4 regions of the Shewanella sp. Pdp11 genome follow, and region 3 is predicted to be linked to each of the others. Evidence: predicted binding sites of a transcription regulator. Region 3 holds the regulator's gene; each other region holds the start of a gene.
The links. The regulator sigma-54, encoded in region 3, starts transcription at its own class of promoters, with help from an activator protein. The targets are predictions, from matches to a motif close to GTTGGCACGNNNNTNGNNT.

Region 1: the regulator sigma-54 is predicted to act here: its motif matches at 4,475-4,493, upstream of AYJ58_RS15695 (YccF domain-containing protein).
Region 2: the regulator sigma-54 is predicted to act here: its motif matches at 4,597-4,615, upstream of hmpA (NO-inducible flavohemoprotein).
Region 4: the regulator sigma-54 is predicted to act here: its motif matches at 3,585-3,603, upstream of AYJ58_RS00165 (TorF family putative porin).

The regions. Positions count from the first base shown of each region.
Region 1 is NZ_CP015194.1:3,541,830-3,549,886, reverse strand. Features, by position in the region: gene AYJ58_RS15720 (AMP-binding protein) at 1-443, shown strand, start outside; gene AYJ58_RS15715 (PGPGW domain-containing protein) at 540-812, opposite strand; gene AYJ58_RS15710 (substrate-binding periplasmic protein) at 1,092-1,838, shown strand; gene AYJ58_RS15705 (M14 family zinc carboxypeptidase) at 2,000-3,040, shown strand; gene AYJ58_RS15700 (alpha/beta fold hydrolase) at 3,037-3,942, shown strand; gene AYJ58_RS15695 (YccF domain-containing protein) at 3,978-4,385, opposite strand; gene AYJ58_RS15690 (pyridoxal-phosphate dependent enzyme) at 4,651-5,700, shown strand; gene AYJ58_RS15685 (NrtR DNA-binding winged helix domain-containing protein) at 5,762-6,475, shown strand; gene prs (ribose-phosphate diphosphokinase) at 6,801-7,688, shown strand; gene AYJ58_RS22045 (nicotinamide phosphoribosyltransferase domain-containing protein) at 7,699-7,947, shown strand; gene AYJ58_RS15675 (nicotinate phosphoribosyltransferase) at 7,886-8,057, shown strand, end outside.
Region 2 is NZ_CP015194.1:1,829,661-1,837,717, forward strand. Features, by position in the region: gene AYJ58_RS08125 (NADPH-dependent FMN reductase) at 1-508, opposite strand, end outside; gene AYJ58_RS08130 (helix-turn-helix transcriptional regulator) at 656-1,279, shown strand; gene AYJ58_RS08135 (TPR end-of-group domain-containing protein) at 1,406-2,332, opposite strand; gene AYJ58_RS08140 (pseudouridine synthase) at 2,494-3,201, shown strand; gene hmpA (NO-inducible flavohemoprotein) at 3,328-4,521, opposite strand; gene AYJ58_RS08150 (methyl-accepting chemotaxis protein) at 4,781-6,406, opposite strand; tRNA gene AYJ58_RS08155 (tRNA-Leu) at 6,573-6,659, opposite strand; tRNA gene AYJ58_RS08160 (tRNA-Leu) at 6,746-6,832, opposite strand; tRNA gene AYJ58_RS08165 (tRNA-Phe) at 6,887-6,962, opposite strand; gene AYJ58_RS08170 (outer membrane protein assembly factor BamD) at 7,192-7,953, opposite strand.
Region 3 is NZ_CP015194.1:1,394,406-1,402,462, forward strand. Features, by position in the region: gene AYJ58_RS22120 (hypothetical protein) at 1-63, opposite strand, end outside; gene AYJ58_RS06130 (molybdate ABC transporter substrate-binding protein) at 49-885, shown strand; gene mgtE (magnesium transporter) at 983-2,347, opposite strand; gene AYJ58_RS06140 (HPr family phosphocarrier protein) at 2,608-2,883, opposite strand; gene rapZ (RNase adapter RapZ) at 2,870-3,724, opposite strand; gene ptsN (PTS IIA-like nitrogen regulatory protein PtsN) at 3,721-4,164, opposite strand; gene hpf (ribosome hibernation promoting factor) at 4,167-4,454, opposite strand; gene AYJ58_RS06160 (RNA polymerase factor sigma-54) at 4,483-5,961, opposite strand; gene lptB (LPS export ABC transporter ATP-binding protein) at 6,069-6,800, opposite strand; gene lptA (lipopolysaccharide transport periplasmic protein LptA) at 6,797-7,351, opposite strand; gene lptC (LPS export ABC transporter periplasmic protein LptC) at 7,338-7,898, opposite strand; gene kdsC (3-deoxy-manno-octulosonate-8-phosphatase KdsC) at 7,895-8,057, opposite strand, start outside.
Region 4 is NZ_CP015194.1:24,935-32,991, forward strand. Features, by position in the region: gene AYJ58_RS00130 (DUF3016 domain-containing protein) at 1-27, opposite strand, end outside; gene AYJ58_RS00135 (hypothetical protein) at 305-613, shown strand; gene AYJ58_RS00140 (hypothetical protein) at 749-1,063, shown strand; gene AYJ58_RS00145 (DUF4240 domain-containing protein) at 1,076-1,585, opposite strand; gene AYJ58_RS00150 (hypothetical protein) at 1,716-2,096, shown strand; gene AYJ58_RS00155 (response regulator) at 2,180-2,977, shown strand; gene AYJ58_RS00160 (HU family DNA-binding protein) at 3,137-3,409, shown strand; gene AYJ58_RS00165 (TorF family putative porin) at 3,700-4,392, shown strand; gene rimK (30S ribosomal protein S6--L-glutamate ligase) at 4,479-5,384, opposite strand; gene AYJ58_RS00175 (putative bifunctional diguanylate cyclase/phosphodiesterase) at 5,546-7,279, opposite strand; gene AYJ58_RS00180 (response regulator) at 7,289-7,723, opposite strand; gene AYJ58_RS00185 (CHASE domain-containing sensor histidine kinase) at 7,720-8,057, opposite strand, start outside.

The DNA of each region.
Region 1 (8,057 bases), 2.1 Mb from region 3:
GGAACGATCCCGAAAAAACGGCGGCGACCATAGACAGTGCGGGGTGGCTACATTCGGGCGATATCGGCCAAATGGATGAGCAAGGTTATGTGCAAATTGTGGGTCGCATTAAAGATATGATTATTCGCGGTGGCGAAAATATCTATCCCCGTGAGATTGAAGAGAAACTTTACACCCATAAAGATGTGCAGGATGCGGCGGTCTTTGGTGTTCAAAGCGATAAATACGGTGAGGAAGTGTGTGCTTGGATTAAAGTCCGCTCAGGCTCCGCGATTACCGAAGAAGATATTCGTCATTTCCTCACCGAGAAGTTTGCCTATTTCAAGGTGCCACGTTACATCAAGTTTGTGGATCAGTATCCAATGACAGTGACGGGGAAAATTCAGAAATTCAAAATGCGTGAGCTGATGTATCAAGAGTTATATGAAGATATTAATGCTTAAGTGATTTGGCTCGCCTGCTTTTTTGACTTCAAGCCGTGCAATGCGGCTTGAATTTTATTCAGTCTATAGATGCCGTTTAACCCACAAGTGAACGAGTTAACGGAAGAGTCGACGAGTCATGCCATCGAGCCAAGCCGCACTTTGAGTTAACTTTCGCTGGCTGCGACGCAGCGCCAGCTTTGCCCACGCATATTGTGTGCTGAGCAGCGCCAATCCTAAGATAATCAAGAGTAAACCTGGACCGGGTAAGAGTAAAAAGACCAGCCCGAGCAAGGTTAAAGCTGCGCCAACCACAGTGATCCCCGCTTGAGTTATTGCGCCTTTTGTATGGGAGGACGTCGCGCGATTGAAAACGGAAACTTTGCGCATAGGAGTTGGCCTTATGGTGAGTTAATCGAATCAAGCTTTACTATTTACTATCAGTTGAGTACTGACTGTATATCAGTTTTCAGTCTAATCCTTTGCTTATTTTTTGGCATCTTATGTCATTAGCCGAATTGTAACAAAACTTCACTTCCCCGAAGTGGCTTCATGGCTATACTAAAACCAGAGATAAAGTATCAGCGATAAAATCTTGGCAGATAAATTTAATGCTTAATTTGTCGATGATTTAGTGGTTAATCCAAGCAGCAGGCTAAGGAGTCTTAAATGGTTCGATGGCGGTCAATGCTCCTTGCATGTTGTCTTTCCTCCATGGGATTGAGCACAGCGAAAGCGGATACTTTAATGCTGACATCCTTACTTTGGCCGCCTTATTCGGGGCAACAGTTAGCAGAGCAGGGCGCGAGTATTGCCGTAGTGCGGGCTGCGCTTAAAGTGATGGGGCATCAATTAGAAGTGGATTTTTACCCATGGAGCCGCGCTGTAAAGCTCGCCAGTATGCCTAATTCTGACTATCTGGGTTATTTCCCTGAATATTACTTTGAGACTGAAAAGTTTGTTTTTTCTAAATCGATTGGCGACGGTCCTTTGGGGTTGGTGGAGCAAAAAGCCCACCCTGTGAGTTGGAATTATGTCGAAGATCTGAATCGCTATACCTTAGGCGTAGTGAAAGATTATGTGAATACTCAGGCGTTAGATCGCATGATTGCTACAGGCGTTCAACCGACTGAAGCCGTCACTTCAGACGAGCACAATATTAAGAAAGTGGCCGCAGGCCGTATTGATGCGGCGGTAATCGATGTCAACGTGCTGCACTATTTACTTAAGCAAAAGCCCTTGCAACCGCTGGCGGACAAACTGCAAATCAACCGCCAAATTTTAGCGAATAAGCAGCTTTATATTGCGTTTCGTAATACCGAAGAAGGTCAACGTTGGCGAGATATTTTCGATCAAGGTTTGGCACAAATTGACGTCGAAACCATCATTGGAGAGTTACTGTATCGTGAAGACTAATGCATGATTTAGGTTAGTGTGCTCTCTAATTTTCCCTCTATTTTCAGCCTATTTCTCTTAAAATTACATTAGATATACCACTTGTCATCATTCTGTCTTTGTTTACTATTAGCATCACCTTAACGGTATGAGTTGCTCTCTCATTTTTTGATTAAGGTGACATGAATAAACTTCCCTTTGAGCTACCATTTGAGTTAGATACGCTGCAACAACTCATTGATACTCATCATCTTAAGTTGCAGTATCACATTCTTGCCGACATCCCATTTCGTCACGAACATTTTCCGCTCTACAGTGTTGAACTGGGGGGAGGAGATAAGCCCTGTCCGACAGTACTCTTTGTGGGCGGCGTGCATGGGGTTGAACGTATTGGCTCTCAAGTCATCTTGGCATTGTTGAACAGTTTGTTGCAGCGACTGGTGTGGGATAAACACCTACAGCAGATGTTAACGGGCGTGCGGTTAGCTTTTGTCCCAGTGGTGAATCCCGTTGGCTTATTTATGGGAACGCGAGGTAATGGTAATCAAGTGGATTTGATGCGTAACGCCCCGATAGAATCCTGCGAAAAAGTCTCCTTTATGGTGGGAGGGCAGCGGATATCATCACGGCTGCCCTGGTATCGCGGCATGGGGGGAATGGAGCTTGAAACCGCTGGCTTAGTTGCCTACGTACAGCAATTGCTGAGCCGCAGCACCAGTTTAATTTCGCTCGATGCCCACTCGGGATTTGGCTTGAGTGATCATATCTGGTTCCCCTACGCCCATACGCGTACCGCCTTCGAAAATGCCAATTATATTTTTCATCTAAAACAATTATTTGAACAAAGTTATCCACATCATGGCCATTACCGGCTTGCGCCGCAGAGCCAGTTCTATCGCACCAATGGGGATATTTGGGATTACCTCTATCGCCAGCATCAAGTGGCCGATCCCCATGCTCAGGTACCGTTTCTGCCTTTGACATTAGAGATGGGGTCCTGGGCTTGGATAAAGAAAAACCCAAGGCAAATATTTAATTTTGCAGGTTTTTTTAATCCGCAGAAAACACATCGTCACCACAGAATTTTACGCAGGCACACAGTGCTGATGCAATTTATGATGGAAGCGGCCTACGCCCAATCGTTAGAGCAGTTAACGCCTGAACGTTTGGCTGAACTCACTGAGTGCGCGCGGCAGTATTGGTATCGGGAGCCACAGTCATGACAACTTGGGTGTTATTGCGGGGATTAATGCGTGATCAGCGCCACTGGCATGGCTTCGATCAACGACTGCGACAAAAAGGATTGCGAGTACTGACCCCAGATTTGCCGGGTAATGGGATGTTATCCAATAAGGCCAGTCCGCTGAAGATTGCCGATTATGCCCATGCCGTGTGGTTGCAATTGGATGAGCAGGTGCAAGAAGGAGAAGCCATTTACCTTCTCGGCTTGTCTATGGGCGGTATGTTAGCGCTGGAAATGGCGCACCAGCGGCCTTGGCAGATAAGGCATGTTTTTGTACTAAACAGCAGTGCGGCGAATTTATCGCCTTGGTATCAAAGATTTAATCCGCTGAATGCATTGAAGGCGTTTTGCTTGCGGGCTCGGGGTAAAGCCTTACATCCCATCGAATCGACGATAGTGCGTTTAACCAGTTTTCGCCATCGACGAGATTGCGATTTAATTGCCGAATGGAGTGAATTTCGCCGCGAATCCTCGCCAACTATCCGTAACGCCTGGCGGCAACTGTGGGCGGCTTTTCAATATCAGAGTCCATTGACCGTGGAAGTACCAATAAGTGTGCTTTGCGGTGACCGTGATGCGTTGGTGAGCATGGCATCGAGTAAAGCTTTAGCGCAGCACTTTCACACTGATTTGATAGTATTAGCGTATTGCGGCCATGATGCGGCCATTGATGCCCCTGCAAAACTGGCACATTACCTGTTAGCGATTGCGACGCCGACTAAGCCGCAAACTGAGGTTCAAGAGGATGATGAACCTGCCCATGCTCAATATGTCCATACTCAATATAGTTGCAATGATTTACTGGAGGAGGAAATGGCCTTCAATGAGGCGATATTTTCAGTATGGGATGACAAAGCGCTATCCACTCATGAAACCAAATAATCGAGAGTGAATAGCGCAGTTAACTGATTGGCTTATTAAGCTTTAGCCACTACGGTTTGCCCTATCGGTGTTAGGCTGAGTAACGCCAATTTAAGATGCTGTATTCCAAAGGGAATACCGATAATCGTTACAAAACAGGCTAAGGCATGAGCTAGGTGGCCTATGGCTAACCAGATCCCAAACAGCAAAAACCAAATGATATTTCCCACCATGCCTAGGGCACCTGTGCCTAAATCATCACGTCCGGTCAAGTGGCGACGGTTGATTTGTTCTTGGCCAAATGGCCAGAAGGTCATTTCGCCGATAACAAAGCAGGCGCGGCCAAAGGGAATACCAATAATGCTGATAAAACACAGGATACCTGCGAGCCACCAAGCGAGTCCCATCACAAATCCACCGAGCACAAACCAAGCGATGTTGAATATTAAGCGTAATACTGCCATTGAAAACTCCTTAGGTTACTTTTTTAGCCTTTATCGTTAGCTGTAATGAATGCCGTTAGCTTTGATAAATTGAATATATGTCAATGACTAAGCGAGAAACGTGCCAATTTTTTAACACCAGTAAATCAATTGCTTACGGGTATTGTTCAAAACTGTATTTGTGATTTCCACTACTTCTTCGCTAAATTGCTAATTTCTTAGGGTACACTAGCCATTCCATTAAAATGGCTTAAAAGCCCGAGTATTTAATCGTTTGAGTAGCCTGATGTTTGCAAATTCCCCCGTCGATATTTTTGCCTTTGCTGGTCGAGAAATATTTCTAAAACGTGATGATTTATTGCATCCAGCGTTTAGCGGCAATAAAGCGCGTAAATTCGGTTATTTTTTAGATCATGAGTTTGCCGGCATCAACAAGGTGATAGGTCATGGCTCACCCTTAGCGAACTCTTTGTATTCCCTATCAACATTGGCCAAGATGAAAGGCTGGCAGTGTGACTTTTATGTTGATCATATTGCCAGTCAAATAGTTAAACATCCCACGGGCAATTATGCTGCTGCCTTAGCAAATGGTGCCAATATTATCGATTTAAGTGTGTTAATGGCGCAAAAGCAGACGTGCACTCATGCGCAATCTGAACCTCAGGTTTTGTCAAATCTTAAGGCTAGTCCTAACCTTAATGCGCAAGTTGAAAATGTGCGATTGAGTTGCCAAGAGTATATCGAGGCTCAAGTGCTCGCGAATGAACCGACGGCACTGTTTATCCCAGAGGGCGGACGCTGTTCCTACGCTGAATACGGGGTAAATGTATTGGCGCAAGAAATAGTGCAATTTGCGCAGGCGAATGATTTAGTCGATTTAACGGTATTTTTACCGTCGGGAACGGGGACGACGACGGTATTTTTAAATAAGTACTTTATTCGTCAGCAAACGGCGATTCGCGTCGTGACTTGTGCTGTGGTGGGAGGCGATGATTATTTACGTTTGCAATTCTCTATGCTTAATCCAAACACTCTCGAGCATCCACAGATAGTGAATGTCGGCAAAAAATATCACTTTGGTAAACTTTATCCGGAATTTTATGCCATGTGGCAGCGGATTTGCGCCTCAGGGATTCAATTTGAATTACTCTACGATCCCTTAGGTTTTATTGTGCTTGAGGATTATTTACAGCGAAGTGAACCAGGTCATGTGATGTATTTGCATCAAGGCGGATTATTGGGGAACGAGACCATGTTGCCGCGTTATCAGCGTAAATTTGGCCAAAGTAGCTATGCCCACGGCGCAGGATATTTACTTAGTGACGCTAAGACATAATGTGTTTGAAGCTGTGTCATGCCTAAGTTAAGCTTATGATATTGAATGATGGGGAATACTCATGACTGAAGCGGAATATCTTGCCAATTACGATCCTAAGGCTTTCAAGGCTCAGCTACTGACAGTGGATGCTGTATTGTTTACCTACCATGATCAGCAGCTTAAAGTACTCTTAGTGCAACGTTCAAACCATCCTTTTTTAGGTTTCTGGGGATTACCCGGAGGCTTTATCGATGAAAATTGCGATCAATCCTTAGAACAAACCGTATTACGTAAACTGCATGAGAAAACCGCGGTAGTGCCACCTTATATTGAGCAGCTATGCACTGTGGGTAATAGCTGTCGCGATGTGAGAGGTTGGTCGGTGACTGTGTGTTATACCGCGTTGTTGAGTTATCAAGCCTGCCAAATACAGATTGATTCAGTGAGTGATGCTAAGTGGTGGCCATTAGAGGATGTGTTACAGATGCCCTTAGCGTTTGATCATTTGCAGTTAATCAAGCAAGCGCGCGAACGTTTAACCCAGAAAGCCTTGTATTCCTTAGTGCCAGGCTTTGCACTCTCAGAACCTTTCACTTTGCCAGAACTGCAGCATGTACATGAAGTCTTGCTGGGTAAGCCTATCCAAGGGAAATCCTTCCGTCGGCGAGTGGAACAGGCCGATTTATTGATTGATACGGGCTTAAAACGTACTGAACGTGGCCGTCCAGCCAATTTATACCGTTTGAAGTCGGATACGGCATCCTATCGATTCTTAAGAAATCTAGAATGTTAGCTGTGCTTGCCACTTAAAGCTGTTACCCAGAGCAATAATAGAGACTGTTTGTGCAGTAGCATGAATTATCAGGGGCTATGTAGCCGCCGATGTTGCCGTAATACGTCCATTCTTTACTTTTCGATACCCATTTTCTCATTATCATTGCTAAATCGCATATAGTGTCTTAAGGACATTATATGCGATTTAGGTATATTCTTTACCATTATCCCGTAAAAAATAGTCTAAAAATCAACTTTACACATTAGTGTCTATAGGACACTATTGCTCGCAGGCAACAAGAGTGCTGTATATTGCAGCAATCTTGCATAGACAGGAGGTGTATATGTCTCTAGGCATTCAAACGTATCAAGACGCAGTTAACTCATCATATCAGCAGGCTGATTTTTATCGACTCCCTGCCGCTAATGATGAAAATCACTACCGTTTATTTCAATTTGGTGCGGGGGAGAATCATGTTCAACTGCTGGTTCCTCCAGCGAAACGCGTCACACTTTTCTTCGGCTATCGTGGTGATCAATCCATCATGCAACTCTTGTTGTTAACTGATGCATTACGCCGCAGCGGTGCAGAGCAGATCGATCTGTTACTGCCTTATATGCCGGGCGCCCGCCAGGATAGAGTGTGTAATGTGGGCGAGGCTTTATCAGTAAAAGTCTATGCCAGCCTGATTAATCAGCAGCAATATGCTTCAGTCAGCATTTTTGACCCGCACAGTGATGTCACCGCCGCATTGTTAGACCGAGTGCAGGTAATTGACAACCACAGCTTTGTCGCAGCGATCGCAGCCCAATTAACCGGTGAGCTAGTGTTAGTTTCGCCTGATGCGGGGGCTAATAAGAAAGTATTCGGCTTAGCTAAAGCGTTACAGGGTATGCCGGTGATCAGGGCCGATAAACATCGTGATGTGGTTAATGGCCATATTATTGCTACCGAAGTGTTCTGTGATGATTTATCGGGTAAAACCTGCTTAATCGTCGATGATATTTGTGCTGGGGGCAGAACCTTTATCGAACTTGCCATCAAGTTAAAGCAGAAGGGGGCCCAAAGCGTCATTTTGATTGTTTCACATTATGAGGACAAGGCCAGCGAATCGGCTCTGTGCGAGGCGGGCATCGACAGGTTATTTTGTACCGATAGTTTAGGTGTCCCTGCACATATTTCGAGCGAGTTCTGTGATTGCCATGCTGTTTTGAGTTATATGAATCATTAAGGAAAATATTATGTACTTGAATCCCGTTACCGCCATTGATGGCTACAAAGTCGACCACCGTCGTCAGTATCCCGATAATACTCAAGTGATTTTTAGTAACTTGACCGCCCGTAAATCCCGTCGTGGTTATACAGACCAAATGGTGTTTTTTGGCTTGCAGTATTTTATCAAGCATTTCTTGATCGACAGTTGGAACCGTGATTTTTTTTCAACAACCCAAGGATCAGATCATTCGCCAATTCTCCCGCCGTATCAATAACTATCTCGGGCCAAATAATGTCGGTACTCAGCATATTGAGGAATTGCATGATTTAGGTTATTTACCAGTAAAAATCATGGCATTACCTGAAGGTTCAGTGTATACACTAA
Region 2 (8,057 bases), 440 kb from region 3:
ACTGCACTCTTTCCCTGAGTGCGATATCTCGAGCACCTTCGGGAACAGCATTGAGTACATTGCTAACATTGCGGATGATCAAGTGATCGGGAATGGGCACTAATTTATTGTTTTTGAGTGCATTCATCTTCACTTCAACGATGGGATAAGTACCGCCAATTCCGCTTGAAACAGAAATTAACAGTGCCGGTTTATGGGCGGTTTCTTCGCGAGTACACATCAATAAAAAGTTCTTCAGTAGTGGTGATGCCATGCCGCCCCATTCAGGGGTGATAAGCACCAGCGCATCGGCTTCATCGACGCTTTGTTCTATTTCGGGCCAGTGCTCCCCTTTGTTGTCTTCCTCTCCATCCCAAAACGGCAGGTTAAATTGGCATAACTCTAAGTGATGTATGCTGGTGTAACCCATAGCATGGGGAGATGAGAAACTGCTTTCGGCAATATAACGACCGACTTTAGCACTTTGGGAGTCGGGTCTTTGGCTGGTGCTGATGATGAGTAATTTCATTAAGTAAACCTATTTGTTTATAAATTATTTATAAGGTAATTACTTTATTTAATCTTGTAAAGGATAAAGTAAATAAAAAAGTTTATTTAATCTGTTAAAGCGGGACTGGATCGGAGATAATGCGCTGGCTACCATCGGAGAGTTCAGATGAAAACCACTGATAAGATTATTCAATTGCTCAAGTTGCATGGCCCGCTTACCGCTAAAACCTTAGCGGAGGAATTGGCGTTAACGACTATGGGCGTGCGTCAACATCTTCAGGCTTTGGAAGACGCAGGCGATGTGGACATCGAAGATAGAGTTGAAGGTCGTGGTCGCCCAACGCGTTACTGGGGATTGACGGAACAGAGCCGCAGTCACTTTTCCGATCGCCATGAGGAATTGACGGTGCAGCTAATTGATTCGGTGAAAATGATTTTTGGCGACCAAGGCTTAGATAAGCTTATCGACCACAGGGAGCAAAGTGCGTTAGTCCAATATCGTGCCGCTATGGTGGGGGCGACAGATATTCCGACACGTTTGGACATCCTTGCGAAATTACGCTCGAACGAAGGTTATATGGCGACGATGGAACAGGTAGATGGCGTGTATTTTTTACTCGAAAATCATTGTCCTATCTGCGCCGCAGCGACTAAGTGTTTAAACTTTTGCCGCTCAGAGTTACAACTTTTCCAGCAATTATTCGCCGATATCGCGGTGGTGAGTCGCGAAGAACATATCATCGAAGGTGCACGCCGCTGTGCATATAAGATTGAGGCTATTCCTCACTAGTGGGACTTAAGCCGCTCAATTATGGCGCTTTATCTTTAGGATAAAACGCCAATGAGCGCCAACGCCATATATCAAGCGTTAGTGCGGAGCTTAGAGCTTAGAGCTTAGAGCTTAGAGCTTAGTAGCTTAGGGCTTTTCTGGTTCGTGATAGGCCAATAAGGTTTCGAAGCGAGCATGTCCTTTAAGTTGTGAGAAATCTGCCTCATCTAAGGCCAGTTCCTTGAAGGATGCGCTGTTATGAATGGCGCGCTCTAAATCAGAAATCGCTCTATCTTCAACCCCTAAGCACGCAAAGGCACAAGCTCTTTGATAAAAAGCGTGGGCGTTAGTCGGGTCAACTTCCAGAACGCGATTACACAGGCTTTGTGCCCAGTTAAATTCACGCATTTCCATTGCGGCGTCGGCCTTGTAGGTCAGCGCTTCTAAATCCCCTGGTCGAATCGTGAGAATCTCATCATAGACTTCAATCTTTTGCTCTGGCGTTTGCGCACTTTGCGCCCGTAGCCAGAGGTTATGGATTTCATTGATAATCTCAATCTCGCGATTATTGTCCGTGATAGTACGGCTCTTACGCTTGAGTTCTTGCTCAAGTACTTTGAACTTTTCTTCGTATTGTTCGGCAATACTCTGCAGCTGGTTAGCAGCCAGTTTGGCGGTGTGCGTTTTGATTTCTCGCAGGGATTGCCAACCGATAAAGGCGACTAACGAGGCGACACCCGCGATGATATAGAAGAAGTAAGTCACAGTGACATTGGCGTAGTTCATCGATTTGTCAGCTACGGCGAGTTCGCGGTCGGTGATGTCGATGGTGAGACGACGCTCGAGATCCTGTTGATCGTGTCTGAGGGATTTAAGTTCATCGAGGACGTAACGCTCGACCAGCGGTTTATCATGGATCGCGGAGGGGCGAGCCGCTTCAGGAGGATTAACTGCATCGTTCGCTTGGGCGAAAAAAGAGCTCGCTAGCGTCACTAAAAACAAGGCTAAAAATAGCAGGTTCGAACGTATTAAAGCGGGACTTGCGGATAAGTTTTTGATGCGGTAACCACTCACAGTAAGATGAATTGAGCGCCTAGCTTAACAAATTTTACCTCGTTCGATCCAATTTAGCCCAGAATAGCCTTTGTGATGCCCCTCTAGTTCGGCTTGCTATGAGCTGAACTTGCATCCTGCTAGAATGGCTATCCCATTCATATTTCTTCATTTGTGGTGTTATGCAATCTAAGCGCGGCCGACTCGATCGTTATCTTTGTTCCCAGTTACACACTCACCGTAAAGCGGTGCGTGAACTGCTATTATCGGGCCGAGTGTGCGTCGATGGATTGATAGTGAAAGATATGGATAGGCAAGTGGATGAGTTTTCCCACATCCAACTCGATGAGCAAATACTGCAGGCTAATGCGCCCGTCTACGTGATGCTTCACAAACCAATAGGTGTCGTGAGTGCTACCAAAGACACTCAGCATAAAACAGTGATTGATTTGCTTGATTGCGAAGCCCGTAATGAGTTGCATATCGCCGGCAGATTAGATTTAAACTCTTCGGGTTTGTTGTTATTGACCAATGACAGCCGCTGGTCTGATGCGCTGATGTCACCTACACACAAGGTCGACAAAGTGTATCGGGTTACCTTAGCGAATCCCATAACCGAAGAATACATCGCTGCATTTGCCGAAGGGATGTATTTTGGCTTTGAAGATATTACAACCCAACCCGCTAAACTGGTTATCCTCGCTGATAACGTAGCTGAAGTGACTTTACATGAAGGTAAGTATCATCAAATCAAGCGGATGTTTGGTCGGTTCCGCAATCCGGTTGTTGGCCTGCATCGATTATCGATAGGCGATATTGTGCTCGATGAAAAGCTGGCACCGGGTGAAAGTCGCGCGCTCACTGCCGCTGAAGTTGCCTCTATCCGTTAAACATGATGAACAGAAAAGTGCATCAAGCATTCATTATGCTTGTCGCTATCGTTTGCCATGCTAACAATGAAAGCTAAGCATTCAAACGGACCTGAGCGTGAATTTTCTCAAGTCCGTGTCATGCCATTAAAGCTCGGCGTGAGGGCCGAACACTTCATAGTGCATGTTTTCAGCCGCGACACCCAGAGCGAGTAGTTGTTGCTTGATGGCTGACATGAATCCAAGGGGGCCGCAGAAATAATAACGTGCGTGGGGAAGCAGCTGTTCTGCGACTTTACTTAACTCCATTTGACCTTCGAAATCATAATCTTCACCTAACATATCGGTTGGGGCTGGCTCACGATACCAAACATGACTCGTCAGATTATGATGTTGCTGGCGCTTGGCGTGAATAGCCTGTTTGAAACCGTGTACGGCGCCTTGCTCACAGGCATGCAGCCAAGTGATAGTGCTGGGATGCTGCAGCTTGAGTAATTGATTGAGCATACTTTTCATCGGTGTTTGGCCTACACCAGCCGAAATTAGCACTACGGGGGTGTCCGCCGCGACTTCTAGGGTAAAGTCTCCCGCGGGTGGCATCACCGCGATTTTGTCGCCGACATGTATCGCATCATGCAGCAGGTTCGACACTTGTCCGCCGAGTTCGCGTTTCACACTGATGCGGTAGTTGGTGCCATTGGGCGCATCGGATAAGGAATATTGGCGGATTTCTTCATATGCCAAATTCGGGTGTGTTAGCTTCAAACTTAAATACTGACCAGGGATAAAATCTTTAACTGGCTTGCCATCTTCAGGCGTCAATAAGAAGGAGGTGATGACTGCTGACTCGGTATTTTTCGCGCTAATGATAAACTGACGCTCACCTAACCAGCCACCATCTTGCTCTGCATGCGCTTGATAAATTTGTGCTTCTCGTTGAATAAAAATGTTAGCTAAAAACCCATAGGCCTGTGCCCAAGCTTCTAACACTTCTTCTGTTACCGCATCGCCCCCTAATTCTTTAAGCGTTGCCAATAAATGGCTGCCGACGATCGCATACTGCTCAGGTTTGATCAGAAATCCCGTATGTTTTTGGGCAATGCGCTCAACCGTTGAACTCAGTACCGCTAAGTTTTCGATATTTTTTGCATAGGCTGCGACGGCATTGAACAGGGCTACAGGCTGACCACCAGAATGTTGGTGCGCCAAATTGAACACATCTTTCAATTCAGGATTATGTTTGAACATGCGTTCATAAAAATGGGTCGTCAGCGCAGGGCCTGCAGATTCGAGTAAGGGAATAGTGCTCTTGATAACTTGGATTGTACGGCTGTCCAACATAGAAAATCCTTAACGTGTAAATATTATGAATGTTTAATGAGTTTAAAGATCTATTTGATTTGGATCAATAGAGATTATCGCTATCCGTGCTATCGATAACGAGGCTGAGTTCATTTGAAGTGTTCAATAAAAGGAGAAATTAAATCGAGAAATGATGAAACGGATATTTTATTTCAATGGGTTACAGATGATGTGAATAAAGGAGTTTGACTGCAACAGCAAAAATGGTTGCAGTCGTTTGGTGGTTGATTGAGTTAAATTAAAGCTTAAATGCGCTCACTTGATTGCGCATGCTGCTGGCGAGCTTAGTCAAATTAATCACAGATTCACTTAATTCAGTCGCTGAAGCCGTGGAATGCTCGGCGATATCGCTGATGGCAATAATGCTGCGATTAATACTCTCGGCAACGCTACTTTGCTCTTCGGCTGCGGTCGCAATGTGGGTATTTAGCTCGGTGATGCTGTCTACTGAGGTGACAATTTCTTTCAGCGCTTGACCCGCCTGATTAGCTTTATCGTTGGCATCATCTACTTGATTGATTCCGATTTCCATGGCGCTGACGGCTTCTTTAACCCCTTGTTGTAGGGTGGCAATCATGGCCTCAATTTCTTGAGTCGATTTTTGGGTGCGTTGCGCTAAGGTGCGAACTTCATCGGCAACGACCGCAAAGCCGCGACCTTGCTCTCCCGCCCGTGCGGCTTCAATGGCGGCATTGAGTGCCAGTAAATTGGTTTGTTCGGCAATGCTCTTAATCACATCGAGAACGCGGCCGATATTTTGGCTTTCATTAGATAAAAATCCAATGACCTGCGCCGTTTTTTGAATTTGATCAGAAAGCTGCGACATACTGCTAATCGATTGCATCACAATATTATTACCGTTAGCGGCATAGGTATCGGCATCTTTGGCTGAATCTGCCGCGGCAGATGCGCTTTGGGCGACTTCGGCAACGGTGGCCGTCATCTCATTCATGGCCGTTGCAGTCTGCTCCGTTTCGGCTTGTTGCTGTTGCATCCGTTTATTGGTGGCTTGGGTGAAGCTACCTAACTCATTTGCCGAACTGTTGACCGTAGTTGCTGCCTCGGCAATGGAATGAAGAATGCCCCGTAAGTGTTCAATCACTTGGGTGAGGCTAGTGGATATTTGCCCTAGCTCATCGTGATTAAAGGTGGTGAATCTGACGGTGAGATCAGAGTCTTGATGGATCCTCTTCAGTTTACCGAGGATGTCATTAATGGGATTCATCACGCTGCGATTGACCCAGAGTCCAATCACAATACTGATGATCATGGCGGCACAAGCTAATGCCACAAAAATAGTGATCGAAGATTGATAAATGGCATTTACACGATCTTTTTCTTCGCCCGCCACGCGGATTTGCAGTGCAATCAGTTCAGATATTTGGTTACTGATAGGATCAATTGCTTGGTACAGCGGCAGGATGTTGGCTGAGAGTTGGCTTGAAACATCGCCGTTTAATCCTCTTAAGCGTGAGATCAGGGTATCAATCTGTTGATTCGCGGAGGAGAACAGCACTTCGGCTTGTTTTACTAGTCTGGATTCTTCTGAGGTAAGCTCGGTAGATAGGTATTTTTGCCAATGCTGAGTAATAGTCGATTTGGCACTGTCTAGCGCTTCAGCGGCTTGCGAGGCGGTGAAACCACCCGCGTTCGCCTTATTTACCGCATCGATAACATCGACCGCATATTTATCGGCAATGACTTTTAAATCGTCCAGCGGCACCACTCTGTCGTTATAGATACGTTCAACACCCGACTCAATGTTGCCCATCATATTAATGGCGAGAAAACCAATCGTCAGTAGCATTGCAAGGGGGACTAAAATGCCGATAAACATTTTTTGTTTTATTTGTAGACCGTTCATATGGGATAGCCTCAGTGAACTAAAGAGTCCTTTAGGCAGAGCTCGAGCTATCCTTATAATGAGTCTGTAATAATAGGTATAGCAAATCAGCGGAAAGAGGGGAGAGTAACAGAGGATTTATTTTATTTCAGATACAAAAAAACCTCGCTTGGCGAGGTTTAAATGTTGGTACAGATGAGAGGACTTGAACCTCCACGCCCTTGCGAGCACCAGCACCTGAAGCTGGCGTGTCTACCAATTCCACCACATCTGCATGGCTATCCGAAATTTCATCGAATGAGTAATCTTAAAACCGAAGAAACAATTTTAATGCTTTGTTTCACTCGTTGAACTGCAATTTGGTACAGGTGAGAGGACTTGAACCTCCACGCCCTTGCGAGCACCAGCACCTGAAGCTGGCGTGTCTACCAATTCCACCACACCTGCACTGTACCTATTGCAGTTCTCTAACATTAGTCGCTGTAGCAACCAATTTAAAGATGGTGCCCGAACCCGGAATCGAACCAGGGACACGAGGATTTTCAATCCTCTGCTCTACCGACTGAGCTATTCGGGCGACGGGCGCAATTTAAAGGCTTTTCGGGTTTTGAGTCAATAGATTTTTACTAAATAACGTAAAAAGTGACTCGGTTGGATAAGATTTACACGAAAGTGCCATTTAGGCGGCAAGTGGCGAGCTAAAAATACTCAAACCATTATCCAGGCTGGAAACTTAGCAATACCCAGTGATGGGGTTTTTTAGGTGAGAACACAAAAAAATGCCCCTATTAAAGGGGCATTCTCGGTTAGTTTGATAAGATTTCATTGTTTGGATAGTTAGCTTGCATTACCATGAGCACGTTTTGCTTCAGCTTGCTCTGACCTAATTCGCCATAAGCTTCTATCATTATCTCTAATGCCCGTTCATTTGAAGGGGTGCCAGGATATGTTTCCATTACAGATTGTGCTCGGATTGCTGCGGCGCTCCATGCATTCATCTTGAGATAATATTCGGCAACTTGGATTGAATATCTTGCTAAGCGATTCTTCAACGCTAACATGCGTTTTTGCGCATCGGCGGCATATTTGCTGTTAGGGTAAGTTTTGATAAGACGATCAAAATCTTTGAAAGCATCTTGAGCATTTTTAGGATCACGATCGGTGCGGTCGATATTAAGCATATCGTGGAACAAATAGTTGTCGGCTTGCATGTTCACTAAACCACGCATATAGAACACATAGTCAATATCAGGGTGGGTAGGATTAAGACGGATAAATCTGTCTATGTTCGCAATCCCCGAAGCGACATCGTCCATTTTGTAGTAAGCATAAATCAGGTCTAACTGGACTTGAGTTTTGTGAGGTCCGAAGGGAAAGCGTGAGTCTAACGCCTCCAAAGAACGGACAGCTTTAGAGTAATTGCCAAGTTCCATAGAGGTTCTTGCCTGAGTGTAAAGCACATCAGGTGACGTTTTGGCGGCAATATCGTTATCATCAGGGCTGCTGCTACAGGCTGATAACGCTAGTGAAAATAGGACTAAGGTAACGCCTTTGGAAAATTTATACATACTTGAATTCAATTCTTTTTAAGTTGTAGTTAAGAATTTTTCCATTTCACTATAAAATAGAAAACATCCGATTGTAACAGATAGCACACATTTTTTGACCCCTA
Region 3 (8,057 bases):
GGGATAAGTCACCAGAATGACTTTTAGCGCCCAGAGGAGAATATGATTATGATAAGCAAACACCTGTTAGTCGCCTTGAGTTTAAGCCCTGTCATCATGGTGGCTGCTGTACAAGGAATGCCGATGAAAGCCGAAGTGACCACGGGCGCTGCGCAGATAGAATTGCGCGCCGCAGGCAGCTTAAAGGCTGCAATGAAGGATATTATTGCCGCTTATCAAGCACAGTCGCACACGAGTGTTGCTGCGCAATATGCACCTTCAGGTTTATTGTTAAAACGCATTCAAGAGGGCGAGAAAGTCGATATTTTTGCTTCGGCCAACATGAAACATCCGCAGGCGTTAGTGGATGCGGGTCAGGGTAAAGCAGTGCAAATGTTTGCCCGTAATCAACTCTGCGCGGTTGCCCAAGATAATGTCCAAGTGACGAGCGCAACGCTACTCGATACCTTGTTAGATCCTAAGGTCAAAGTTGGCACTTCAACCCCGAAAGCCGATCCGGCGGGGGATTATGCCTGGGCCGTTTTTGCTAAGGCAGAAGCGGTAAAACCCAATGCGAAAGCCGCGTTAGAGACCAAGGCATTGCAACTGACGGGAGGCCCTGAGAGTGCTAAACCGCCTAAAGATCGCAATCCCTATGGCTGGGTGATGGAAAACAAACAAGCAGATATCTTTTTAACCTATTGCACCAATGCTGTGCTGGCTAAACAAGAAGTGCCGAGTCTACAAATCATCGATTTACCGCAGGAACTCGCCGTGGGTGCCGACTATGGTTTATTGGTTTTGCAGGGCGCCAATGCTGCCGCTAAGCCGTTAGCTGAGTTTATTCTATCGGCAAAAGGCCAAGCGATTCTGAGTCGTTATGGTTTTCAACCTCCGGCAAAATAGCCTTATTTAGTTTTTCAGCGAGATAAAAAAACGGCATCCTTTTTGGTGCCGTTTTTGTTATCAACTCAAACTGTAAAAGCGTTAAAGAATTAGTGCGTTAGTGCATCAGGTAGAGCGTGGCTAATCCGAGGAAGGCGAACAGACCAACCACGTCAGTGACTGTGGTTAGCACCATGCCGCCCGCGAGGGCAGGATCGATTTTAAGGCGTTTTAAAATCAATGGAATACTCGCACCTGCAAGCCCTGCTACTGTCATGTTGATCAGCATGGCGCTACCAATTAAGCCCGCCAGTGCCATATCATCCTTCCACAGCAACACGGCGATAAAGACTAAAATTGACCACATCAAGCCATTGAGAAAACCAATCGATAGCTCTTTACCGATAAGCCAGCGGGCGTTGCTTTGGCCGATATGGCCTAAAGCAATACCACGGATCACGAGCGCTAAGGTTTGATTACCGGCCACACCGCCCATGCTAGGGACAATTGTCATCAAGATAGCGATGGTAGCAAATTGCTCGATAGTGCCTTCAAACATATTGCTGACCGAGGAGGCGAGTAGCGCGGCGAACAAGTTAATCGTGAGCCAGAGTGAGCGACGTAGGGTACTTTTTAGCACTGGGCCAAAAGTATCCTCGTCATCGTCCATCCCCGCCATCCCCATCATGGAGTGTTCGGCGTCTTCGCGGATAACATCGACCACGTCATCGATTGTGATCCGTCCTAGCAGCTTGCCATCGCCGTCAACGACGGGAGCAGATACCCAGTCATTACGTTCGAATTTCTGCGCGACTTCGCTGTCGGACATGCTCACAGGAATACTTTGGATATCGGGGTCCATGATGTGGCGAATTGTGGTGCTTGGCGCGCAGGTCAGCAGATCTGCCAGCCTGACACCGCCGAGCACTTTGTCCTGTTTATCGACCACATATAAGGTATCTGTGGTGTCTGGCAGGTTACCCCTTTGGCGAAGATAGCGCAGCACCACATCGATATTCACATCGGGTCTTAAGGTGACTGTATCTGTGTTCATCAAGCTGCCGGCGGTCTCATCGGGATAGGATAAGGCCTGTTCTACCCGCTGGCGGTTTTGTTCCGTCATCGACTGCAGCACTTGCTTGTAAACGGCATCGGGAAGACTACGTAGGATATAGGCCAGATCGTCGGTGTCCATGCTCGCCGTTGCCTTCGCAACCCGCTCAGGACTCATGCTGCGGATCAGCGGATCTTTAAGTTCTTCACTCAACTCATCGAGTATGTCGCCTATTTGTTCCTGATCGATAAGCTGCCACAGCACTTGTCTGGCGCTGGGTGGTGAGGATTCTAAGATCAGCGCGATATCAGAGGCGGCCATTTTTTGCAGCATGTTACGTACGTGCACAAACATGCCACTACTAAGCGCTTGGTTTAACTGGTCTAGACTATGTCCGGTGTGATCGTTTTCTGAATTATCTACGGGCATTTGTCCTCCATAGTTGTCCGCCACTGTGCGGCAAATTGGTTCGAGAGTGCGCTGCTTGGCGCAGGGCTGAGACTAGGCGGTTAAGACTAAGGTGAGTCGGCGGTAATGCTCGCTAGTGTAATCGCCTATGGTTCGTGCCGTCGAGCGACAAATGTGTCGCCAAGCTTTTGAAACGAGATGTGAACTGCACAAATACGCAGTGCTAAGTGTGATGTGTACTAATCTGAGTGCCTGTTTGAAACACTGAATATGAAATGAAACTAACAGGCTTCGTCAAACTTAGCGTCGATTAAGGCACAAATGGCATCCAGAGCGGGCTCAGCATCTGGGCCTTCGGCGATAAGTTTAATGGTTTTACCCATGCCAGTCTCAAGCATCAATAAGCCGAGTACGCTGGCGGCGGATGCCTGTTTATCACCTTGTATCAAGGTGATGCTTGCATCAAACTCGGATGCCAGTACCACGAGCTTTGTGGCGGCACGGGCATGTAATCCCAGTTTGTTACAGATGGTGATCTGACGTTCAAGCTTTGGCATTATTCAGCTCTCGATGGCGGGCATAAACCTTATGTTTACCGTTACTAAAGCGTTTAGCCAATTGCTCTGCGACGTAAACCGATCTGTGTTGCCCACCCGTGCAGCCAATCGCCACAGTTAAATAACTGCGATTGTTGCGCTCGAGGTGCGGCAGCCAAGTTTCTAGCAAATTCTCGATTTGCCAGATGAACTTATTGACCAGTGGTTGGCGATTTAAGAACTCAGCTACGGGCTCATCTAAGCCAGTTAATGGACGCAGCGCCAGTTCCCAGTGTGGGTTAGGCAGGAAGCGAACATCAAACATAAAGTCGGCTTCGGTGGGCATACCGTGCTTAAAGCCAAAGGACTCAAAGTTGATCACTAATTCTTTATCGACACTGCCGAGCAGAATTTGTCTCACTTGATCGCTTAAATCATAGATATTCAGGTTCGACGTATCTATGTAGTGATCGACCAGTTTTGACATAGGCTCGAGCAGTTTCCCTTCCCGTTTTATTGCTTCTTGTAAAGAGACTTGGCTCTTTGACAAAGGGTGCAAACGGCGAGTCTCGCTGTAACGCTTAAGCAGAATTTTATCGCTAGAATTGAGGAAGAAGCTCGTTAACTCAGTATCAGGAGGTAGGCTCGCGAGTTGTTTAACTAGAACCTTGTCCTGCTCTGGCATGTTACGCACGTCGACACTGATGGCGACGAGATCGTTACTGCCTTTGAGTTGCTCAAGCAAAGTGCCGATTAAGGGCAAGGGAAGGTTATCGACACAGTAATAGCCGAGATCTTCGAGTACCCTTAGGGCGACAGATTTACCTGAGCCTGAGCGGCCCGACACTATGACCAGTTTCATCCAGTGATTACCTGATAGAGTTCCGTTTCATCATGCGTCTTGCGTAATTGTTTTAATATTTGCTTGTCGCTCAGCTTTTCGGCCATGCAAGACAAGGTACTTAAGTGTTGCTGACATTGGTCAGCAGGCACCAGTAGTGCAAATAAAATATCAACAGGTTGCTTATCGATAGCATCGAATGCTATCGGCTCTTCACACTTAATGAGTATGGCAATGGGCTGATTTATATCGGTTAATCGACCATGTGGAATGGCGATGCCGTTCCCTATACCTGTGCTCCCCATCTTTTCGCGCGCCACTAGGCTTTCGAATATCTCTTGAGATGAGAGGGTCGGGTACTGGGCAGCGACTAAGTCGCTGATGAGTTCCAGTACCTTTTTCTTGCTGCCCGGAGTGGCGCAGGTAGTGCACTCCGGCCGCAGTATGGTACAAAGTTCCATTATTAGTGTTTTGTTAACTTCTCTTTGTGTTTAATAACCTGACGATCAAGCTTGTCAATCAGGGCGTCTATAGCGGCATACATGTCAGCATGCTCTGAAGTTGCAAAAACTTCACCACCGATAAGATTTATTCTCGCTTCGGCAATCTGTTGCATTTTCTCGACATTGAGCACAACGTGCACATTATTGATCTGTTCGAAATGGCGTTCAAGTTTTGAAAACTTTTCTTCTACATATGCGCGTAACGATTCGGTAATTTCGACATGGTGTCCACTCAGGTTTATTTGCATAGAAACGTCCTCCGATATCCACTGTAGGTTATAAACTTTTACGCTGATTAGAAGGCGGAATGAGCATAGCCTCTCGGTACTTCGCAATGGTTCTGCGGGCTACGTTGATCCCTTGTTCTGCCAGAAGTTGTGCCATCTTACTGTCGCTTAATGGTTTTTTCTGGTTTTCCGCTGCAACCAGTTTCTTAATGAAGGCTCTGATTGCTGTGGATGAGCACTCCCCACCATCGTCAGTTCCGACGTGGCTAGAGAAGAAGTATTTTAGTTCAAAAAGTCCCTTAGGGGTATGCATGTATTTTTGGGTGGTCACCCGTGAGATGGTGGACTCATGCATTTCTACCGCTTCGGCAATATCGTTAAGCACCATAGGTTTCATGGCTTCTTCACCGTATTCGAAGAAACCTTGCTGATATTGCACTATGCAATTCGCAACTTTAAGTAAAGTGTCGTTACGGCTTTCTAGGCTTTTGATAAACCATTTAGCCTCTTGCAGATGGCCACGAATAAATTGGCTATCGGCTTGGTTTTTAGTACTGCGCGCCATCGATGCATAATGTTGATTTACATTGATTTTTGGCATGCAGTCTGGGTTCAGTTCAACCACCCAGCGGCCATTCTTCTTCGACACAGACACATCTGGGATGACGTATTCGTCATCGTTGGGCGTAATCAATAAACCTGGGCGGGGATTGAGGGTTTGGATAAGCGCGATGCCGTCCCTTAACTCATCCTCTTTTAATTTAGTCTTACGCATCAACAATCTAAAATCGCGCGCGGCGATCAGATCTAAATGATCTTTGATCAACATGCGGGCATTTTCGAGGTGTGGAGTGTCAGCGGCGAAATGCGACAGTTGGATCAGCAGGCACTCGCTTAAATCGCGGGCGGCCACACCAATGGGATCAAAATGTTGAATGCGCTTGAGTACGGCTTCAACTTCGTCAAGCTCAACTTCAGGATTGCCCATGGCTTCGAGAATTTCTTCAGTGCTTTGAGTGAGATAGCCTTGATCGTCGATGGCATCAATAATGGCGGTGGCAATGGCTAAATCGGTTTCAGAAAACGGCGTGAGGTTTTTTTGCCATTCTAAGTGCTCATACAAGCCTTCACTGGTCTCACCTTGGAAGGGCATATCATCTTCACGACTGCCGCCGGGGCCAGAATTAGGGGAGGCAGTGAACACTTCATCCCAGGTGGTGTCCATGGGGAGCTCGTCGGGCATGGATTCTTTGGTTAAGGACTCTGCCGTGTCTATTGTGGAGCTGTCTTTCTCAGGCGGCAGAGTGCTCGATTCACTGAAATCCGTATCGGAAAGCGTTTGGTTTACAGGGTCTTTAGTGGCGTCGAATTGATCCTCTTCCAGCTCGAGAAGGGGATTAGAATCTAAGGCTTGCTGGATCTCTTGCTGCAGTTCTAATGACGACAGTTGCAACAGACGAATGGCCTGTTGTAATTGTGGCGTCATGGTTAACTGTTGACCCAGTTTGAGCTGGAGTGACGCTTTCATGTTACCGCTGATCCCTACGTTATTATTGTTGGATGAGGTCGCTTGTTATCATCTTGAGTGGAGCACAATGCTGGCACAAATTGCCTTCATTGGCTCCGCTTGATTAACTATAGCCTGAATTGTTCACCTAAGTACACAGCCCTAACTTGCTGATTGTCTAAGATCTCTGCAGGTGTTCCTTCGGCAATCAGGTTTCCGTGACTCACAATATAGGCATGTTCACACACATCTAATGTCTCGCGAACATTATGGTCGGTGATCAACACGCCAAGGCCTCGACTTTTGAGCTGTTCGATAATCTTTTTGATGTCGATAACTGAAATCGGATCGACACCCGCAAAGGGTTCATCGAGCAAAATGAACTTAGGATTTGCTGCTAACGCCCGTGCAATTTCGACACGGCGACGTTCGCCCCCCGACAATGACATGCCTTGGCTGTCACGGATGTGGGTGATGTGGAATTCTTCGAGCAGATGCTCGAGTTGTTCTTCCCTTTGCTCTTTCTTCAATTCTTTGCGCGTTTGCAGTACGGCCATGATGTTGTCATGGACGGTCAGCTTACGGAAGATACTGGCTTCCTGCGGCAAGTAACCTATGCCTTTGCGGGCGCGCAGGTGCATAGGATCCGCGGTTAAATCATCATCGTCGATAAAGATGTGGCCTTTATCGCTTTTAACCAGACCGACGACCATGTAAAAGGTGGTGGTTTTACCCGCACCGTTTGGGCCGAGTAGTCCAACAACTTGACCTGTCTTTACCGTTAGACTGACGTCTTTAACCACTTGGCGACTCTTATAACTCTTCGCCAGATTTTGTGCTCTTAGGGTGATTTGGGTCATTTAGAGTCCTGCTTTTTCACAGGTTTATCCGCTGGCGCGTCAGGTTTGGCATCATCTTGATAGTTTTCTGGCTGAATAATAGTGATCACGCGATCGTCACCACTACCTGTGCTCTCAGCAATCAATTTTTGCTGGATAATGTTATAGCGGATCACATTACCCGTCACTTGGCTACCCGCTTGATCTAACGAAGCTTGGCCTTTCAGTGTCAGGGTACGGCTTGCCATATCGTAACGAATTTCTTTCGCGCTCGCCGAGGCTGGACGGCCATCGTCTAACACTTGGTTGTAAGTTGCGGGGTTACCAGTGGCCACTAAAATTTTGCTATTTTCACCTTCGGCAGAAAATGCACGCAGTTCATTTGCTTGGATTTTTATCGAGCCTTGGGTAACTTCCACCGGACCAAAGAAGATGATCTGGTTGTTCTTGATATCTGCCGTTTGGCTCACTGCTTTGATTTTAACTTCCTGCTTTAGGTCGTCGACTTTAGCAAAGGCGCTCATGCTCATTATTAGCATTAGGCTGGCAAGTAATACGTTATTTTGCTTCATATGTTCCTACTACCTGACTGGTCAATTTCACTTCTTGCGCGTTGAGGTCGGCATAAAGGCCTTGGCCTTGAATATTAAAATCTTTCCCTGTGACGTAAATGGTACGGTCAGAGGTCATTATCATAGTATTGAGATCGAGTTCCAGATAACTGGTGGACAAGGTCTGGATCGGTTCTTCTGCGCTAATGGCATCAATAATAACATTGTTTTCGAGTACAACCTTGCCCGTTTCCTTGTTTAGCTTGCCCTGATCTGCACTGAGTTGCCATTGTGCTTTACCTTGGTCTGGATAAACAAGATAAACAGGTTGAGTAAAGAAAGTTTGATTCGTTGAATCATAATGTTCCATGTTTTTCGCCGTCACACGGCTATTGACTAGCCCTTGTTCATTGAACTCAACACTGCGCAGATCTTCAACGATGAAATCTGGGGTATTTTGATCTTTTACTCGGTTATCGGTATCACCGCTGTGTTTGTTCTGCACTTGCCAGTAAAGCGCTAGTGCGGTTCCAAAAAAAGCGATAATTGCGAGTGTCACACGACTCATATACTCATTCCATGGGCCGAAGTGAATTTATTTTGACTGAGTAGCAACAGATCTGTGAGTTCACGCAGTGCACCGTGCCCGCCATTGAGCGTAGTGACAAAGTGGGCGTGCTGACGCACATAGGGATGACCATCGGCCACACTGACCGCTAAACCGACG
Region 4 (8,057 bases), 1.4 Mb from region 3:
TGCGAGTAAAAGGGACTTAATTTTCATATTTGCCTCCAAGGCCTAGATAACTTTCTGGAAACCACAGTACAAAATCTAACCTGAACTAGAGCTTAACGCAAAACTGATATAAGTACAGCTAACGCAGTGTAAGCTTTTGTATAAATGAGTAAATTTTATAGAACAACCACAATTGACACGTATCTTTTTGTATCGAGGCTGCACTAAGTAAGTGCATAGTTATCAATTTGTGAACATTTTACGCGCATAACCACAAAAAAAACGTTATCCTTCCGCTATTGTTTACATGGCTCACTTAATAAAAATGAAATTCCCCGTTGTACCTGTGTTCATTCTTATCCTGTTTACCTGCGTAGTTAGTGCGATTTGGTTTATCTCCCCGAGTGATAAAAATACCGGCCCTAAAACATGGTCAGCCTTTATCTATAACCATGGCTATGACTCGGGGAAGTATAAAAAAACTGATAACTTTGACAGCTATGAGACCTGCCGCGATTTTGCACGCGAACAATCAGCCTTCTACGACGATGTACCTTGGGAATGTGGTTCTATGTGCCAGTTCGATACTCGCAAGCAAGGATTTCAATGCAAAGAAATGAAAAATGAGCGCTAACTAACCGTTCAGCATAGGTTCAATATTTATACAATAAGCTAAGCCCCTCAAAGCACAACTCGTTTTCTTTACCGTCTAAGGATGCACGATTTAGAACTGACGTGTTAAACGTAATTTTTAATTTGGAGCTTACCTATGAACCTAAAAACAGCTAATTTATCAAAACCTTACTCACATAAAATCGCTTTATTGGCCCTACTAACATTCGGAACTAGCATTAGTCTTTCAAGCCATGCGGTGCCATTGACCATCAGTCAACAACAGGCGGTTAACGCTCATTTTAGCAAATTGGCTCAGGCGCAATATGCGGCTGAAACCCAAATGGCTGAGCAGCTTAAGCAAGATTTTTCTCAGCAATTAACCGCACAGGAACATGAGTTTATGAATGATATCTGCCCTAAATACGGCATGACATTCGATGTGACAACCAATGCCTGTTTACGCTCATAAGCGATTGCAAGATTAAAATGGAAAACGGGCGCTGAGCTCAGGGTATTGCAGCTTTAAATCCTTGGGCTTAGTACTAAATTTTTTCCCCGCGGGCGTCGCCTTGCCCGATGGCATAAAGGGCAGTTCCTCACCGGTTCTATCTTCGTATAATTGCCCTGCAATAAGATCGTATTCATCCACAAAGGGATAAGCATAGGCATCTCGCTCTGGCCAAGCGACTAAACGCGCTAAAGTGTCAGGCTGATTAACCACACCATCGTAGATTTCTTTGCCGAGTGAAATCAAAAAACACCTGAATTCGGCAAAGGCATATTCAGAATCACAGCCCGTAATAATGTAAGCCGCGCCCCAAACCGACCACAAATAGCTCCGGCGCATCTGCTGACCAAAGATTTTATCGAAGGCTTTTAACTCTTCATTACTCAGTTCGGCGAGTTTCTGCTTCAGTGCTTGAGCCAAAGACTCCTGTGATTGCGCCGCTTCCGTACGCGTGACTAAACTCCAAAACTCAACTTCTGTCATAAACTTCACCTAATAGAATAAGCCTTTCGCAAAAGGCTTATTCTACACGATATTAAGGTTATGCTGGACTCGGATTAGGGCATTTCCTACACTTGCTCATCTTCTTCGCTACCTGTCTACATATCCATCTATGCCTAAACGTCTTATGCTACTGATCTCTTTATATTGCCTCTTCAGCATTGCCGCACTTTTACGGGCTGTGACAACGCAATCCTTTGATGTATTCACCCTAGGCGTCATCCCCGTGCTCGTTGGCATAATGATGCGCACGCCGTGGTCGAGCTTAGTATTGAAGATTTATATTGGCATGCAAACCTTAGGATTTTCAGCCCTAGGCATGACAGCGATTATTGCCTACCGTATTACACCTGAAGATGTAAAAGTGGTTGTTTCTGGCCACAATATTCCTATGTTGCCGCTGACGATAAGCATTATTGTCATTTTACTCTTGCAGTATTGGATCGCATTTTCTAAGGTCACGAGTCATTATTTAACCCGTCAAACACGGTAATGGACATTTGTTGCTAAGCTGTTACTAATAGCGTAGCTTAGCGACCCAATAAAATACTTGCGACTCTTAACTTGAAGTAGACTATGAGCCATTTATCGCCCAGTGAACTATCCATTCTTTTGGTAGAACCTTCAGATATCCAGCGTCGAATAATTATTCAGCGCTTGCAACAGGAAGGTATTCTCAGCATTCAAACTGCAGAAAATATCGAAGCGGCTAAAGATATTATTGCTCGCCACAAACCCGATCTTATCGCCAGCGCCATGCATTTTGATGATGGCACCGCCATTGATCTTTTGGGTTACCTAAGGGCTAGCGCGGACTGCAAAGATATTCAATTTATGCTGGTCTCGAGTGAGTGTCGCCGTGAGCAACTTGAGATATTCCGCCAATCGGGTGTGGTCGCTATCCTGCCTAAGCCCTTCAGTGCCGACCATTTAGCCACAGCCTTAAATGCCACTATCGATCTGCTCAGCCACGATGAACTCGACCTCAGTAACTTCGATGTGCAAGATGTGCGCGTATTAGTGGTCGATGATAGCCGTATGGCAAGAAATGTCATTAAACGTACGATTGGTAACTTAGGGATGAAGCTGATTACCGAGGCCGAAGATGGTGCACAGGCCATAGCGTTGATGAAAAACAATATGTTCGACTTAGTCATCACTGACTACAATATGCCCAGCGTAGATGGTCTTGCGCTGACTCAATATATTCGCAGCGAAAGCCAGCAATCGCACATTCCCATCTTGATGGTATCTTCCGAAGCCAACGATACCCACCTCAGCAATGTGTCCCAAGCGGGGGTGAATGCCTTATGCGACAAGCCCTTTGAACCCAAATTGGTTAAAAAATTACTCTATCAACTGTTAGAAGAATGAAACCAGAATAAAACTTAAGTCACGAACTGAGTAAATATTCTGCGCTTTACCGAACATCCTGCGGCAGCTTAGACGCAAAAGGCTTTCCAAGCGCTGAACCTTATGGCATGTTAGGCACGCTTATTTCAAATAAATCTACGGAAAGAAGAGACAATAAAAATGAACAAAACTGAACTTATCGCCAAAATTGCAGAAAATGCCGATCTAACGAAAGTAGAAGCCGCACGCGCATTGAAGTCTTTTGAAGCAGCCATTACCGAATCAATGAAAAATGGTGACAAAATCTCCATCGTAGGCTTCGGTTCGTTTGAAACTGCGACTCGTGCTGCTCGCACTGGCCGTAACCCACAAACGGGTAAAGAAATTCAAATCGCTGAAGCGACTGTGCCTAAGTTTAAAGCGGGTAAAACCCTACGCGACAGCGTAAACTAAGCGAGAAAATTCAAAACAACGCCTCCATTGTGAGGCGTTTTTTTTTGCTTTCTTCCAGTGAAACCCTGAATATTTTTTGCACAACAAGAGTGCGCCTCTGCCCCATAAGCTGGCAAATAAAAACATTTCATTAACACTTGATATTCTAATGTATTGTTTTACATATGATTGTAATAGTGGCATGTGATTAGCAAATCCCTTCTTAGAAAAAACCAAGATGCACTAATGACCACTGCTTACTTAAGTGCGCCAATGGTGAATCGATAAATAAGTCAATCGAGGGGATGAGCATGAAGAAATCACTGTATAGCGTTTTGGCCTTATCGACGGGAATGTTACTGGCTGGCAATGCCTTTGCAGCCGTATCAGGCAACATTGGTGGTACCTCTAATTACCTATGGCGCGGTGCGACCCAAACTAAAGATGCGGTCGCAATCCAAGGTGGGATTGACTACAGCCATGATTCTGGATTTTATGCCGGCACTTGGGCATCGAATGTGGATTTTGGTGACGATACGAGCTACGAGATGGATCTCTACGCGGGTTATGGTGGCAATATTACCGAAGACATCAGTTACGACTTTGGCTACCTCTACTACGCCTACCCAGACGCTCCTGGCAGCATTGATTTTGGTGAACTCCATGCTGCAGTGACTTGGAAGTGGCTTGAACTGGGTTACTCCCATGTCATCAATGCCGGTGACGATGTCGCCGCCGATCCGTTAGATAATAAAGATCTCAGCTATCTTGCCGCGACTGTCTCTGTGCCTCTCACTGAAAAACTTAGCTTATCAGTGCACTATGGCTACTCAAGCGGTGATGTTGTGCAATCTTGGTTTGGCGAAGATAACTATGCCGACTATAACGTCACACTCAGTGCAGATACCAGCATGGGCACAGTGTCGTTCATGGTTTCTGATACCGATCTCACCGATGATGATGCCAAACTGGTACTCGGCTATTCCTACAGCTTTGATCTCTAAGATCTAACATTTAGGATCTTACGTCTAAGCTCTAAGCATAAAAAACGCCACCTTAAACGGTGGCGTTTTTTTAGCGTAATCAACTATTAGGCAATAATAGGTCTATTGGTTTTACGGGCAGCGACCATTTTCTCGATATATTCAACAATAGGCTCAGTCACTGAAATCCCTGTGGTTTGTTCAATCCCTTCAATGCCTGGCGCCGAATTCACCTCAAGGATCAAAGGACCACGATTAGAGCGTAAAATATCCACCCCAGCGACCACCAATCCCATCGCTTTCACCGCCGCAATCGCCATTTTACGTTCCACTGCAGTGATTTTAACCACCTCACCACAGCCACCCAAATGCAGATTAGAACGAAAATCCCCCTCGGGTCCTTGGCGCTTCATAGAGGCGATGACCTTGTCACCGACAACAAAACAACGAATATCACTGCCATTGGATTCTTTAATGTATTCCTGCACTAAGATATTCGCTTTCAGCCCCAAGAATGCTTCTATCACGCTCTCAGCAGCCGTTTTCGTCTCAGCTAATACCACGCCAATCCCTTGAGTACCTTCGAGTAACTTAATGACTAACGGAGCGCCGCCCACCATATTGATGAGGTCGGGGATATCATTTGGCTTATTGGCAAAGCCTGTCACAGGCATACCAATCCCTTTGCGGGAGAGTAATTGCAGCGCCCGTAATTTGTCCCGAGAACGCGCAATGGAGATCGAATCATTCGCGGCATACACGCCCATCATTTCGAACTGACGTACAACGGCACAACCATAAAAAGTCACGCTGGCATGAATACGCGGGATGATGGCATCAAAACCAACTAATTCAGTGCCTTCATAATGAATGCTAGGTTTAATGGAATTAATATTCATGTAGCAGTTCAGCGTATTGATCACGACCGCTTCATGTCCGCGGCTTTGACAAGCCTCCACTAAACGTTGTGTCGAATACAACTGGGGGAATTGGGATAAAATACCTATTTTCATTGCTGAGTGACCAACTTAAGCATGAGTGAATAAACCGTTCTGCAGCACTAAAAGCACAGCGACAGAAAAAGGGGCTGATATTTGTCTATTGCTCAGTGTAAAGCAAGAAAATATTCCTCACCAGACGAAATCACTATGCTATTGAAATAGTTCGAGACCTCTCACACAGGGAGCTGAGTTTGGGTTAATAGTGGCAGAATATACTTGGCCTCAAACGCCGCGGTATCTAAGGGACGTGAAAATAAATACCCTTGTAAAACAGTGCAATGGCGCGCAGTACAAAACTCTGCTTGCTCAACGGTTTCTACTCCCTCCGCCACAGAAATAACATTAAACCCATAGGCAAAGTTGAGTAAAGCAGCGAGCAATCGGGTGTCTTTTTCATCTTTGTCGTAGGAAGCGACAAAGCTTTTATCGATTTTCAGCACGCTGATCGGAAACAGTTTGATGTGTTCTAATGACGAAAAACCCGTCCCGAAATCATCGAGGGCAAAACGCACCCCTAATCCGGCGATTCTATCGAGCACTTTGGCATGTTCATGGGGATCTTCAATAAGGCAATTCTCTGTAATTTCAAGCTCTAATGCTCCAGCAGGCAAGCCTGTCTTAGTCAATATATGCACTATTTTATCGAACAGGTTCTCATTGCCTATTTGAGAGGCGGAGAGGTTAACTGCAATAGTAAATTCTTGGCCTAAAGGCTGTAACTGGGATAACCAAATCTGAGCTTGGGTGCAGGCTTGTTCAAGCACCCAATCATCAATGTCATCCATTAAGCCAATTTCGTCAGCAATAGGTAAAAATTGATCGGGGGCGATAATGCCATCCACTGGATGCTGCCATCGGATAAGGGCTTCCATCCCCACCAACTGATGGGTTTTCGCATTAACCTGTGCCTGATAATGGACCTTAAACTCATGTCTTTTTAAGGCCATACGCAAACTTGACTCGATATGATTACGGTAGCGCACCTCTTTATCTAAGGCTTCCGAATAAAACTGTATCTGATTTCGGCCCATCTTTTTAGCGCGATACATGGCGATATCGGCGCATTTCATCAATTCAGAACTATTCGAAGCCGCTTCATTATAAAAAGCCACACCGATACTGGCACCAATAAGCACGTCGTTATCACCGAGACAAAACACGTCCTCAAAGACTTTTAGCAGTCGATTGGCCACTATCATGGGGAAATATTTATAATCGTTATCCGTCACCAGTACGACAAATTCGTCCCCGCCTAAGCGGGCAATAATATCGCCATCGCGCAGCACTTCACTTAATCTGGCCGCCACTTGAACTAACAGCACATCACCAGTTTGGTGGCCTAAAGTGTCATTGATCGCTTTAAAATCATCGAGATCGAGTAAGATAACGGCTAAATAATCGTGGCAACGTTTCGCCCTTGCGATCGCTCGATTCAGACACAGTTCAAAGCCATAACGATTAACCAACTTAGTGAGCGAGTCGTGCTCGGCCAGCTCTTTGAGTTTTTGATGGCTATTACGTAACGCCAATGCCATTGAAGATCTTTGTTTTGCGTAGCGAATCGCACGGGTTAGTATCCGCGAATTAACCTCATCCTTGAGCAGAAAATCCTGCGCACCTAATTCAATACAGCGCTGGGCCAGTTTCTCATCTTCATAGCGACTCAGCATCACGACCACAGTCTGGTCTTGCGTCATGGCATTGAGCTTAATCAACACTTCTAACCCATTGGCATCTGGCAATAAATAATCCAATAGAATGCCATCGAAATGGCGTTCTAAAGCAAGATTTAACCCATCAAATGCACAATTTGCTTCGATCACATTAAACGTCAATTTTGACTGTCTAAGTGCTCGGATAATTGCCGTTCTATCGACTTCATCATCATCGATCAGTAGTAAATCCATATACTCACCTTATGCGGATGGGAGCTCGACTATTCGCCAGTAACCTTCAAGCATGTTAAAAATATTGTTAAAACCGTCTTTTATGTCAGTTTTAACCATGTAGCCAGCCACATGATGACTATAGGCCTTCATTCTATCTTCATCGGTACTCGACGTCGTGAGCATAAAAACGACAGATGATGAGAGAGATGGGTCTGAACGTATTTGCTCAAGAAACTCAAAGCCATTCATTCTTGGCATATTAAGGTCGAGTAAAATTAGATACGGGCCTTTAATTGTGTCTAAGCTGGTGAGAATTGCGAGTGCCTCAATGCCATCCCGTGCGCGCACTAAAGGATTGAGTAACCTAAGCTGTCTCATCGCCCGCTGCACGGCCATGTAATCCACATCATCGTCATCAACTAATAAAATAGTGACCTGTTGATATTGATCTGCTGCTCTCATAAAAGCTCCTTTTTCACTATGTGCTTAGGCCAAGTAAAGTAAAAACAACAGCCTCTACCCTGCGATTTGAGTTGAATATTACCGCCTAAACTTTCAACTGTTTTCTTCACAAGTGATAAACCTAAACCACTGCCTTCGACTTCATCTCTAGGTTTAAGTGTTTGAAACATTTCGAAGACTTTATTCTGATAGGCACTCGAAATACCTGGCCCATCATCCAACACACTAAATAGATAATGTTTACTTGTACTCTCACATAAAACGGTAATGACACCTGTACCTAAGTCATGGTGCTTAATGGCATTACTGATTAAATTTCGTATCACTAATTCCA